DNA from 2 places in the Mesorhizobium sp. P160219 genome. Region 2 is predicted to be linked to the other one. Evidence: riboswitches for the same ligand, from Rfam matches in the RefSeq annotation. Region 2 holds a riboswitch; the other holds the start of a gene.
What was found. Region 2 has a riboswitch for cobalamin ahead of AC3EMP_RS24635 (CbtB domain-containing protein). Riboswitches for the same ligand answer to the same signal wherever they lie in the genome.
Positions count from the first base shown of each region.

Region 1 (5,262 bases), 3.1 Mb from region 2:
TGTCGCAAAGAACATCGTCGCTAGCGGACTTGCGGACGTGTGCGAGGTGCAGCTTGCTTACGCAATCGGCGTGGCCAGTCCGGTTTCCGTCATGGTCAACACGTTCGGGACAGCCAGGGTTGAGGAAAGCAGGATCGAGCGCCTCATTCTTGAGTTGTTCGATCTCAGACCGAAAGGCATTATCAAGATGCTTGATCTCTTACGCCCTATATATCGCAATACAGCGACCTATGGCCATTTCGGCCGTGAAGAGCCTGATTTCACCTGGGAGAAGACAGACAGGGCGGACGAATTGCGTCGCGAGGCAGGACTCGCCGCCCCGTGAGAGCCGCCGGCGAACGGATTGGCAAGCGGAAAGCCCATTTCCACCGGGCAGACCCGCGCCTGGCAGGCGTGGCGAGAAGCCGGCTCGGGTTTTTTGGCGGAGACATTGATGCCGGATTATGACGTGCTTTGCATCGGCAATGCCATTGTCGACATCATCGCCCAGTGCGACGAGGCATTCCTCGAGATCAACGGCATTATCAAGGGCGCGATGAACCTGATCGACACCAAGCGCGCCGAGCTGCTCTACAGCCGCATGGGGCCGGCGATCGAGGCCTCGGGCGGCAGCGCCGGCAACACGGCGGCGGGCGTCGCCAGCTTCGGCGGACGCGCCGCCTTCTTCGGCAAGGTCTCCAACGATGCGCTGGGCGAAATCTACGCCCATGACATCCATGCCCAGGGCGTTGCCTTCGACACCAGGCCGCTTGAGGGACAGCCGCCGACGGCGCGCTCTATGATCTTCGTCACGCCCGACGGCGAGCGCTCGATGAACACCTATCTCGGCGCCTGCGTCGAGCTTGGCCCTGAGGATGTCGAGGCCGACAAGGCATCCGGCGCCAAGGTTACCTATTTCGAGGGCTATTTGTGGGATCCGCCGCGCGCCAAGGAGGCGATCCGGCAGACGGCGAAGCTCGCACACGAGGCCGGACGCGAAGTGTCGATGACGTTGTCGGATTCGTTCTGCGTCGACCGCTACCGGGACGAGTTCCTCGAGCTGATGCGCTCGGGCACTGTCGACATCGTCTTTGCCAACAGCCACGAGATCAAGTCGCTCTACCAGACAAAATCCTTCGACGAGGCCCTGGCTCAGATCCGCAAGGACTGCAAGATTGCCGCCGTCACCCGTTCCGAAAAAGGCTCGGTGATCGTGCGCGGCGACGAGACCGTGGTCATCGAGGCGACCGCCATCAAGGAGTTGGTCGACACCACCGGCGCCGGCGACCTCTACGCCGCCGGTTTCCTGCATGGCTACACGCAGGGCCGCAACCTCAAGACCTGCGGCGACCTTGGCTCGCTGGCGGCCGGCCTGGTGATCCAGCAGATCGGCCCAAGGCCAAGGCAGAATTTGCGCCGCGAGGCGGAAGGGGCTGGGTTGCTGTAGATGCGCCGGCAACTAACCAGCCGCCCTACTGACGCGATGACCGCAGTGGCGGAACTGTGTCAAAGCTCGCTGATAGCGACAGCCATTCGCTTCGGAGAACTGACCCATGCTGCTGCCGTGAAGCTCGCTGGAGGAGCGGTGCAAGGCGTGCTTGCCATGACGGCATTCACCGTCATCCAGATCGTCACCAGCATTTTCCAGAAGCTCAGCTTGGGGAAGGCCAGTAAGGTTCCTGAGGTAACGGAGAACTCGCGGCGTCCGTCGGACTTGACTTGCGATCACGTCCCACGATGCCGAATGCGGGCAGCAGACTGAATATTTCACAATGCTAGACAAAGGCGTAAAAGCGCGATCACATAGCGACATAAACATTTCGTTATGCGTCATTGACAAAAGAGCGAACAGCTGTGATTGTCTGCGTGTCGTGGTTCTCGCGTGCGGCGCTGCCGCAGCGGAGCTAAGAGGGAAGCCGGTGCGATGCCGGCGCTGCCCCCGCAACTGTTAGCGGCGAGCCAACCCCAATCATGTCACTGAGGCGAATACCCTCAGGAAGACGGGTAGAGGCTATGACCCCGCGAGCCAGGAGACCTGCCACGCGAATTACGTCCACGGGCGGGGTGTCTCGGTGGCCGCTGCAACCCGGCGTTGATGCCGGCCTGCTAGCGCCTTCCTTGTCACCGACGCCCCCAACCATCGGGGTATGACATGACTGTCTCTCAGCAAATTCCTGTAGCAACGCTCGGCGTGCCGCGCTTCGGTCGTCGGCGAGAACTGAAATTCGCCCTCGAAAGCTACTGGTCCGGAACATCGTCCGCTGGCGACCTTCTTGCGACGTCGAAGGCGCTCCGAGCCGCTAGCTGGGAAGAGCAGCGCGATCGCGGCGTGTCGAAAATCCCGTCGAACGACTTCTCGCTTTACGACCATGTGCTCGACACCGCAGCCATGGTCGGGGCCGTTCCATCCCGGTACGGCTGGAATAGCGGCGAGGTCCCACTTGACATCTACTTCGCAATGGCGCGCGGCAACCAGGGTCAGACGGAGGATTGTGGACACGCTGGTCACCAGGAGGAGGCTCATGGACCTGGTGTAACCGCGATGGAAATGACCAAGTGGTTTGACACCAACTACCACTACATTGTGCCGGAACTCGATGATGATCAGACGTTCGCCCTCTCGTCATCGAAGCCGGTCGATTACTTCCTCGAGGCTAAAGCTCTCGGCATTCACACACGCCCAGTCATCCTTGGACCCATCACCTTCCTCAAGCTGGCGAAATCGCCTGCCGAGGGGTTCGGTCCCATCGCGCTCCTACCGCGGCTGCTGCCGGTTTACGAGCAGCTTCTGGAGAGGCTGAAGCTGTCGGGAGCCGACTGGGTGCAGATCGATGAGCCAGCGCTTGTCCTCGATCTGAACCCGAACGAACGAGCTGCGTTCGAATTCGCCTATGGCCAGCTGTCGAAAGCCGCGCCCGAGCTGAAGATCATGCTGGCTACGTATTTCGGGTCGCTGGGAGACAATCTCGAAACCGCGGTTTCTCTGCCCCTGGCCGGCCTGCATATTGATCTCGTGCGCGCTCCCGAGCAGCTGGAAACGGTGGGTCGGCTCGCTCCGAAGGATCTGGTGCTCTCGCTCGGCTTGATCGATGGCCGCAACGTCTGGCGTGCGAACCTGCCCGCCATTCTCGACCGCATCAAACCGATCGTCGCCGGCTGGCCCTTGGACCGCGTCGAAATCGCGCCTTCTTGCTCGATGCTGCATGTGCCGATTGACCTGCGCATGGAGACGGAACTCGAGGCCGACATCAGGTCGTGGCTCGCCTTCGCGGCCCAGAAGACCGACGAGCTGGTCTTGCTGGCCCGGGCCCTTTCCAAAGGCAGGGATGCGGTGGCAGCCGCGTTGAAAGCTTCTGCCGAGGCTGCCGCCACTCGCTTGACGTCCACGAAGATCCATGACCCGCTTGTTGAGGGGCGGATCGCCAGCATTGACCATAGCATGAAACGACGAGAGAGCGCTTTTGGCGAGCGCTCCAGAGTCCAGGCCGGCACGCTCGGGCTGCCGCCGTTCCCGACGACGACAATCGGGTCCTTCCCGCAGACGCCGCAGGTACGCCGCGCGCGGTCCGCTCATGCGAAGGGCCAGCTCAGTTATGTCGACTACGAGATTTTCCTGAAGAAGGAGATCGAGTCAGCAATTCGTTGGCAGGAAGAGATCGGGCTGGACGTGCTGGTGCACGGTGAGTTCGAACGAAACGATATGGTACAGCATTTCGGCGAGCAGCTGTCCGGCTTCGCCTTCACTCAGCATGCCTGGGTGCAAAGCTATGGGTCGCGCTACGTGCGTCCCCCCATCATCTTCGGGGACGTATCGAGGCGCAATCCGATGACGGTGCGCTGGTGGCAATTCGCCCAGTCGCTTACGGAAAAGCCTGTGAAGGGAATGCTCACAGGCCCAGTGACCATTCTCAACTGGTCCTTTGTTCGAGACGACGTACCCCGCTCCGAAGCCTGCCGCCAGATCGCGCTCGCCATCCGCGACGAAGTGACGGATCTCGAAAGGTCCGGCGCAAGGATGATCCAGATCGATGAGGCCGCGTTTCGCGAAGGATTGCCACTGCGCCAATCTGACTGGAAAGCCTATCTCGACTGGGCTGTCGAATGCTTCCGGATCGCTTCAACGGGTGTAAAGGACGCGACTCGAATCCATACCCACATGTGCTATTCGGAGTTCAACGAGATCATCGACGCGATCGCTGGAATGGATGCGGATGTCATTTCGATTGAGACGTCGCGCTCCAAGATGGAACTGCTGGACGCCTTCACGAGCTCCAAATATCCGAACGAGATCGGTCCCGGCGTCTATGACATTCACTCACCACGTGTGCCGGAGGTCTGCGAGATTTCGGACTTAGTCATGCTTGCCCGCGAGCGACTGTCCGACGGCCAACTGTGGATAAACCCGGACTGTGGCCTCAAAACACGCAAATGGGAGGAGGTCCGCCCTGCCCTCATTAACATGGTCGCTGCAGCACGCGCGCTCCGGCAGAAAGTGCAGGCGTGAGGCTTCTCTTCCTCACCGTGTGGGGAGTTGCCGGCTGGCGGATGTCGGCCGGGAATATGCCAAACCGATCACACTCTTGGAAATGAGCCACTCGGCGCAAATGTGCAATTTCCCTACGGCACGTGTCTTAATCCCGCAGAAATATAAATGTGGCACTACGCTATAATATCGGTTCCTTGGGGACATACAGGCCCCGCGCCTCGAACAAATCGGACACGCGTCGTTTCTCAAAGTAGACTGCTTGGCGCGTTCGCTCAGGCAGCGACAATATATGGTGCTGCGTCTGTCCGCCCCCAGTTGATCGCGCAGACTACGGGCGAGGTGGCAGGGTCCGGGTATCGCTAGCGTCCCGCCAATTCGGGAGATGGACGTCGCAATTCGTGTCGCCAAGTAAAAATCGCCAATCATTTTCGATTGCGAGTCCGCAGCCAGTTGGCCCTTATTTTCCTGAGATCTGCGTTACAGGCCGGGGCGTTGTCGCCGTTTCTGAGGGTAAGATGGGATAGGCGACGTCAGGTGCCTCTCCGGTCAGCGAGTTGAGGAAGGCAACAAGCAGGTCAACTTCTTCGTCCGCCAGTACTACGCCGAGCTGGGTGGTCCCCATAATGGCGACGGCCTGTTTCAGATCCCAAACCTTGCCCGTATGAAAGTATGGCGCGGTGAGTGCAACGTTGCGCAGCGGCGCCACGCGGAAGACATAGGAATCGTCGGCTGCATTGGTGACCTCAAATCGGCCCTTGTCTTTGTCCGGCAGGACTTCGGCGCTGGGCCGTTCCACG
Region 1 covers NZ_JBYNWG010000001.1:1,968,220-1,973,481, reverse strand. The annotation lists gene metK (methionine adenosyltransferase) at 1-325, shown strand, start outside; gene AC3EMP_RS09565 (adenosine kinase) at 434-1,426, shown strand; cobalamin riboswitch at 1,835-2,036, shown strand; gene metE (5-methyltetrahydropteroyltriglutamate--homocysteine S-methyltransferase) at 2,132-4,483, shown strand; gene AC3EMP_RS09555 (cytochrome-c peroxidase) at 4,923-5,262, opposite strand, start outside.
Region 1: it holds a riboswitch for cobalamin, as region 2 does, so the genes downstream of both, metE (5-methyltetrahydropteroyltriglutamate--homocysteine S-methyltransferase) here and AC3EMP_RS24635 (CbtB domain-containing protein) in region 2, are expected to answer to the same signal.

Region 2 (5,262 bases):
CATGCAGGCGCTGCTGGTGATCGTGCTGGTGCCTGCGCTGATCGCCTTCGCCGTGCAAATCGTGCTCTGGCAGCTCTTTCCTGCCGGGATGATCATCACGGCAATTCTGGCCTCGTCGCTACTGTCGCAAAAGAGCCTCACCGAACATGTCGAAGCGGTGGCCGACGCGCTGGACACCGGCGGGCTGGCGCTCGGCCGCATTACGGTCGCCCGTATTGTCGGCCGCGATCCCGAAAAGCTCGACCACGCCGGCGTCAGCCGCGCCGCGATCGAAAGCCTGGCCGAGAATTTTTCCGACGGTATCGTCGCGCCCGCCTTCTGGACCGGCGTTTGCGGGCTGGCCGGCGGCGTCGCCTACAAGGCCGCCAACACCGCCGATTCGATGATCGGTCACCGCACCCCGCGTCATGAAGCCTTCGGCCGGGCAGCCGCACTTTTCGACGACTGGATCAACCTGCCGGCCTCGCGGCTGACCGGCCTGCTGATCGTGCTGGCGGCCTTCGTCGTCAAGGATGCCGACCCCCGCAATGCGTGGCAGGCCATGCGTCGCGACGCCAGAAAGCACCGTTCACCCAATGCCGGCTGGCCGGAGGCGGCGATGGCTGGCGCGCTCGGCTTGGCGCTCGCCGGCCCGCGCAGCTATGGCGGCGTCATCGTCGAGGACGCCTATATGGGCGAAGGCGGCCGCCGCGAGGCCGACAGCACCGACATCCGGCGGGCGCTGAAACTTTACCAGATAGCAGACTATCTGCTGATCGCGCTGTTTGGATTGCTCTCCGCGGTCGTCATCTACCTGGATGTTTTGATCTCGCAGTAGATGCGCCGCCTGACTCACCAAGAGACACGGACTTCCTTGGCGTTTGAATCCACCGCCGCGCCAAATCTTTTGATCGCGTAACCGCCGGCGGCCACTGCCGAGGATTTCAGCACAGGCTCAATCACAAGGAAAAGCTTCTCGGCGTCTGGCCTGTACAGATAGAGGGTGCATTTGCCCTCGCCAAACTCGTCGCCATCAAATTCGCCGACATGCGCATTCGAAACAGCTTGTTCCAACCGATCCTCCAGAACTTGGACCGATTGCCGCTCTTCCGGCGCCCCGAACTGACCGCCGCTCAGAAGAAGATAGACAATTACCGCTTGTTCCAACGGTCATCTCCCGAAGTTAGACCCTCAAAACTCGATTCCCTGCTGCGCCTTAACGCCTGCGGAAAAATGGTGTTTGGTCACGCCCATCTCGGTGACGAGGTCGGCCGCCTCGACCAGCGCCGGCTTGGCATTGCGGCCGGTGACGACGACATGCAGGCCTTCGCGCCGCGCCTTCAGCGCCGCGACCACCTTGTCGAGATCGAGATAGTCGTAGCGCAGCGCAATGTTGAGCTCATCGAGGACGACAAGGCTGACAGAGGGGTCGGCGATCAGCTCCAGCGCCTTGGCCCAGGCGGCTTCGGCCGCCGCAATGTCGCGCTTCAGATCCTGCGTCTCCCAGGTGAAACCCTCGCCCATCGTGTGCCAGACGACACGGTCGCCGAACGCCGCGAAGGCGTCCTTTTCGCCGGTGTGCCATTTGCCCTTGATGAACTGGACGATTCCGACGCGCTTGCCATAGCCGAGCATGCGCAGCGCCAGCCCGAAGGCGGCCGTGGTCTTGCCCTTGCCGGGTCCGGTGTTGACGATCAGCAGCCCCTTCTCGACCGTCTTTTCCGCGACCTCGGCGTCCTGCACCGCCTTGCGTTTGGCCATCTTGGCGCGGTGGCGTTCTTCGTCTTTTGCGTCGATATCGGTCATCTCATTTCACCTTGAGCGGCAGCCCCGCCACCATCAGTAGCACCGTATCGGCAACCGCCGCGACCTGCTGGTTGAGACGGCCGGCGGCATCGCGGAACCGGCGTGCCAGCGCATTGTCTGGCACAATGCCTTGTCCGACTTCGTTGGAGACCACGAACCACGGTCCGCGCGGCCGCGAAAGCACATCGGCCAGCCGCCGGCACTCCCCCTCCAGATCATGATCGGCCAGCATATGATTGGTCAGCCACAGCGTCAGGCAGTCGACAAGCACCGGCTGGTTGTCCGGCAAAGCTTCGAGCGCGCCTGCAAGATCAAGCGGGGCATCGATGGTCGCCCATCCCTCGCCGCGGCGCGAGCGGTGCTGCGCGATGCGCTCGCGCATTTCGCCGTCATAGGCTTGCGCGGTGGCGATATAGGCCCATGGCGGCGGCAACGCCGTCGCCAAAGTTTCGGCATGCGCGCTCTTGCCGGAGCGCGCACCGCCGATGATGAAGGTCAAACTGCGATCAGGCAAAGCTGTCGCGCAGGATGGTTGCGGTGCCGGTGAAGCGCGCGCGCACTATGCCGACAACTGCGCCGAGCACCAGCCAGAACACCAGATTGGTCAGCGTCACCGCCACCACGAACTGATGATGCAGGCCCTCCGGGATCGGCGTTACGAAACTGTCAGGCTGCGGCGCGCCGACAATATGCGGGGCGACGATCAGGACGACGGCGAGCACGGTCAGGGGCGCCGACGTGCGGAAGGTGATAAGGGCAAGACCGATCGCGGTTGCCATCACCGTTGCCCACCACCAGATCTGGCGCTGCATGAGATCGGCCGCCGGCATTGCCGGCAGTTCCGGCGGCAGGCCGAGGCCCGGCGCCAGCGTGAACACGGCAAAGCCGGCCAGACCCCAGAACACGCCCTGGCGCCAGCTGCCGATGCCGCCGGCGAACTCGGAAACCGCCACCAGGACCAGCGCGAACCCGATGCCGGTGACAATGTTGGCGACGACACTGAAGGCGAAGCGCTCGAAGCCGTCGGCCGGCGCCCAGCCTTCGTCCCCCGCCGGCGCGGCTGCTTCAGCCGGGGCTGCGCTGCTCACGGCATTTTCCGCCGGCGCGGCGGTGCTCATGGCATTGGTGTCCGCAGCGTTGGCGGCGGGCGCCGCGGCATGCTCATGCTCATGGCCGCCACCAGCCTTTTCGTAGACCTCCGCCTTGAGGATCAGCGGCACGGTGGCGTAGGCCTGCATGCAGGCGAGAGCGACACCGGCCACGAGCCCTGCGATCGCCGCGATGAACACGACGTTGCGAAACAGGTTCATGATGTCAGATCCTGGTCAGTGGCAGGGAAACGCCATCGAATGGCGATAGTCGTGCGCCGCATTGTGGACCGCATCGATGTGCGAGAAACCGACAACGCCGACGACGAAAATGCCCAGAAACGCGCTAAGCACGAGCTGCATGAAGCGCGACTGCGAGGAGACGGAAGCGCCGAGGGAGACGGAAGCGGTATTCATATCTTGTCCTTTCGCCCTCCACCCGAGGGCATCGAAGTCAGTTCCCTGTCGCCGGCAGGTCTCCTGGCTCGCGGATCAGCGCCCTTCCCCACCTTCCCGAAGAAAAAATCCCCAGTGGCTTGGAGAGGACTACCGCACACAGTTGCGGGGGCAGCCACGGCATTGGGCAACAAGTCAGCCCTCACCGCATTCCCTCTTGGTCCCTAACGGAACCGACGACATGCATGACTATAGGCTGAAACGGTCGCATCCGGCAAACCAAATTCCGCCGGCCAACAGCGCGAATGCGCCATGCGGCGTTACGGGTTCAACGCGGTGATCCGCTCGGCAACCAGCCGCTGCAGCCGCCACAGATGGCGATCGTGAATGCCGCGCTCTTCAAGGTTTTTCACCGTGTTGTAGAGATAGTCGGCGCCCGACCCCCAGTGCCCGCAGGACGTTGCCAGCCTTTCGACGACCTTGCCCTCGTCGAGCGGTCCGGAATAGGTCAGGCCGTTGCGGTTGATGACGAAGGCCAATGCCCTGAGCGGTCCGGCCTCGCTTGCAAGCTTGAGCATGCGCGGCCGGTAGCTTGTCGGCTTCAGCGTGACTTCGCGCCGGAAAAGCCGGCCCAACTGCTCGCGCCGGTTATTGCCGGTCAGCCGAAAGGCGACGCCCTTGCATTGTCCGCCACGGTCCAGCGCCATCATCAGGCCGGGGCTGTCCTTGGTGCCGCGCCAGCGCGTCATGTTCATGCAAAAGGACCGATGCCAGCCGCGCGCCAGCGCAACGCGGTCCTCGACATAATCTATTTCCGGTTTCCAGATCAGCGATCCATAGCCGAACAGCCATAGCGGTTCGCTATCCGGGAGTTCGACCTGGAATTCATCCAGCAGCGCGTCATAGTCGGCGTCATCGAGATGCATCGCGTCCGGATCCGGCCCGGGGTCCCTGATCTCGCGCCAGCAGCGCGCGACCAGCTCCGGCGTAAGCGACATCTGTCGTGCGGCCAATTTCCGAATCCCCCCAATTTCCGAATGTCCCATGTCCACGACATGATTATGCGCCGCGCCTGCAACCGGCAATGCGGCACTCTGATTGACAAACGATTTGCCGGGGTGTCGGCTGACGCTTCATAGGAAGCCAGCCATGCATCCCAGCCCGAGCGAGCGCGACCCCTATAACGGCCTGAGCCGGGCCGAACCGACGCTACCGTCGTCGGCCTATTGGGATAGCGAGGCTTACCAGCGCGATCTCGACGCCATCTGGCACAAAAGCTGGCTGCTCGTCTGCCGCGAGGCCGACCTCGCCCAGCCGCTGGCGTTCAGGACATTCCGCGTCGGCACGCAGGAAATCGTCATTCTGCGGGACGAGACCGGCGAACTGCGCGCCTTCCACAACACTTGCCGGCATCGCGGCTCGCAGCTTTGCCAGAAAAGCGAGGGCCGGCTGAAAGCGCGGCTCATCACGTGCCCCTACCACGCCTGGTCCTACTCGCTGCGCGGCGATCTCGTGCGCGTTCCCTCGAAATCGCTGCCAGATGGTTTCGACAAGGCCGATCATCCGCTCTACCGGGTGGCGCTGTCGGTGTGGCGCGGCTTTGTCTTTGTGAACCTTCAGCAGGCTGCGGCCGGCTCCGCCGGGACCTCCTTCGATCCCGCATCCGGCGACCTCGCCAACTGGCCGCTGGAAACGCTGGTATCAGGCCATGTCCTGCGCAAGGTGATGAACTGCAACTGGAAGATCTTCTGGGAGAACTTCAACGAGTGCCTGCATTGCCCGGGCGTCCACAAGGACCTGTCTCGGCTGGTGCCGATATACGGCCGCGGCCTGATGAGCCGGCACGACGACCCCGACTGGGTCCGCCATGCCGACAATGACGCGCCGGAGTTTTCGGGTGGCCTGCGCGCCGGCGCCGAGACCTGGTCGCGCGACGGACATGCCCATGGCCCGGTCTTCCCGGGTCTGACGGCGGCCGAGCGCGCGGCCGGAC
Region 2 covers NZ_JBYNWG010000001.1:5,068,523-5,073,784, forward strand. The annotation lists gene cbiB (adenosylcobinamide-phosphate synthase CbiB) at 1-817, shown strand, start outside; gene AC3EMP_RS24615 (hypothetical protein) at 832-1,146, opposite strand; gene cobO (cob(I)yrinic acid a,c-diamide adenosyltransferase) at 1,171-1,785, opposite strand; gene cobU (bifunctional adenosylcobinamide kinase/adenosylcobinamide-phosphate guanylyltransferase) at 1,787-2,299, opposite strand; gene AC3EMP_RS24630 (CbtA family protein) at 2,292-3,095, opposite strand; gene AC3EMP_RS24635 (CbtB domain-containing protein) at 3,111-3,290, opposite strand; cobalamin riboswitch at 3,327-3,522, opposite strand; gene AC3EMP_RS24640 (gamma-glutamylcyclotransferase) at 3,590-4,282, opposite strand; gene AC3EMP_RS24645 (aromatic ring-hydroxylating oxygenase subunit alpha) at 4,419-5,262, shown strand, end outside.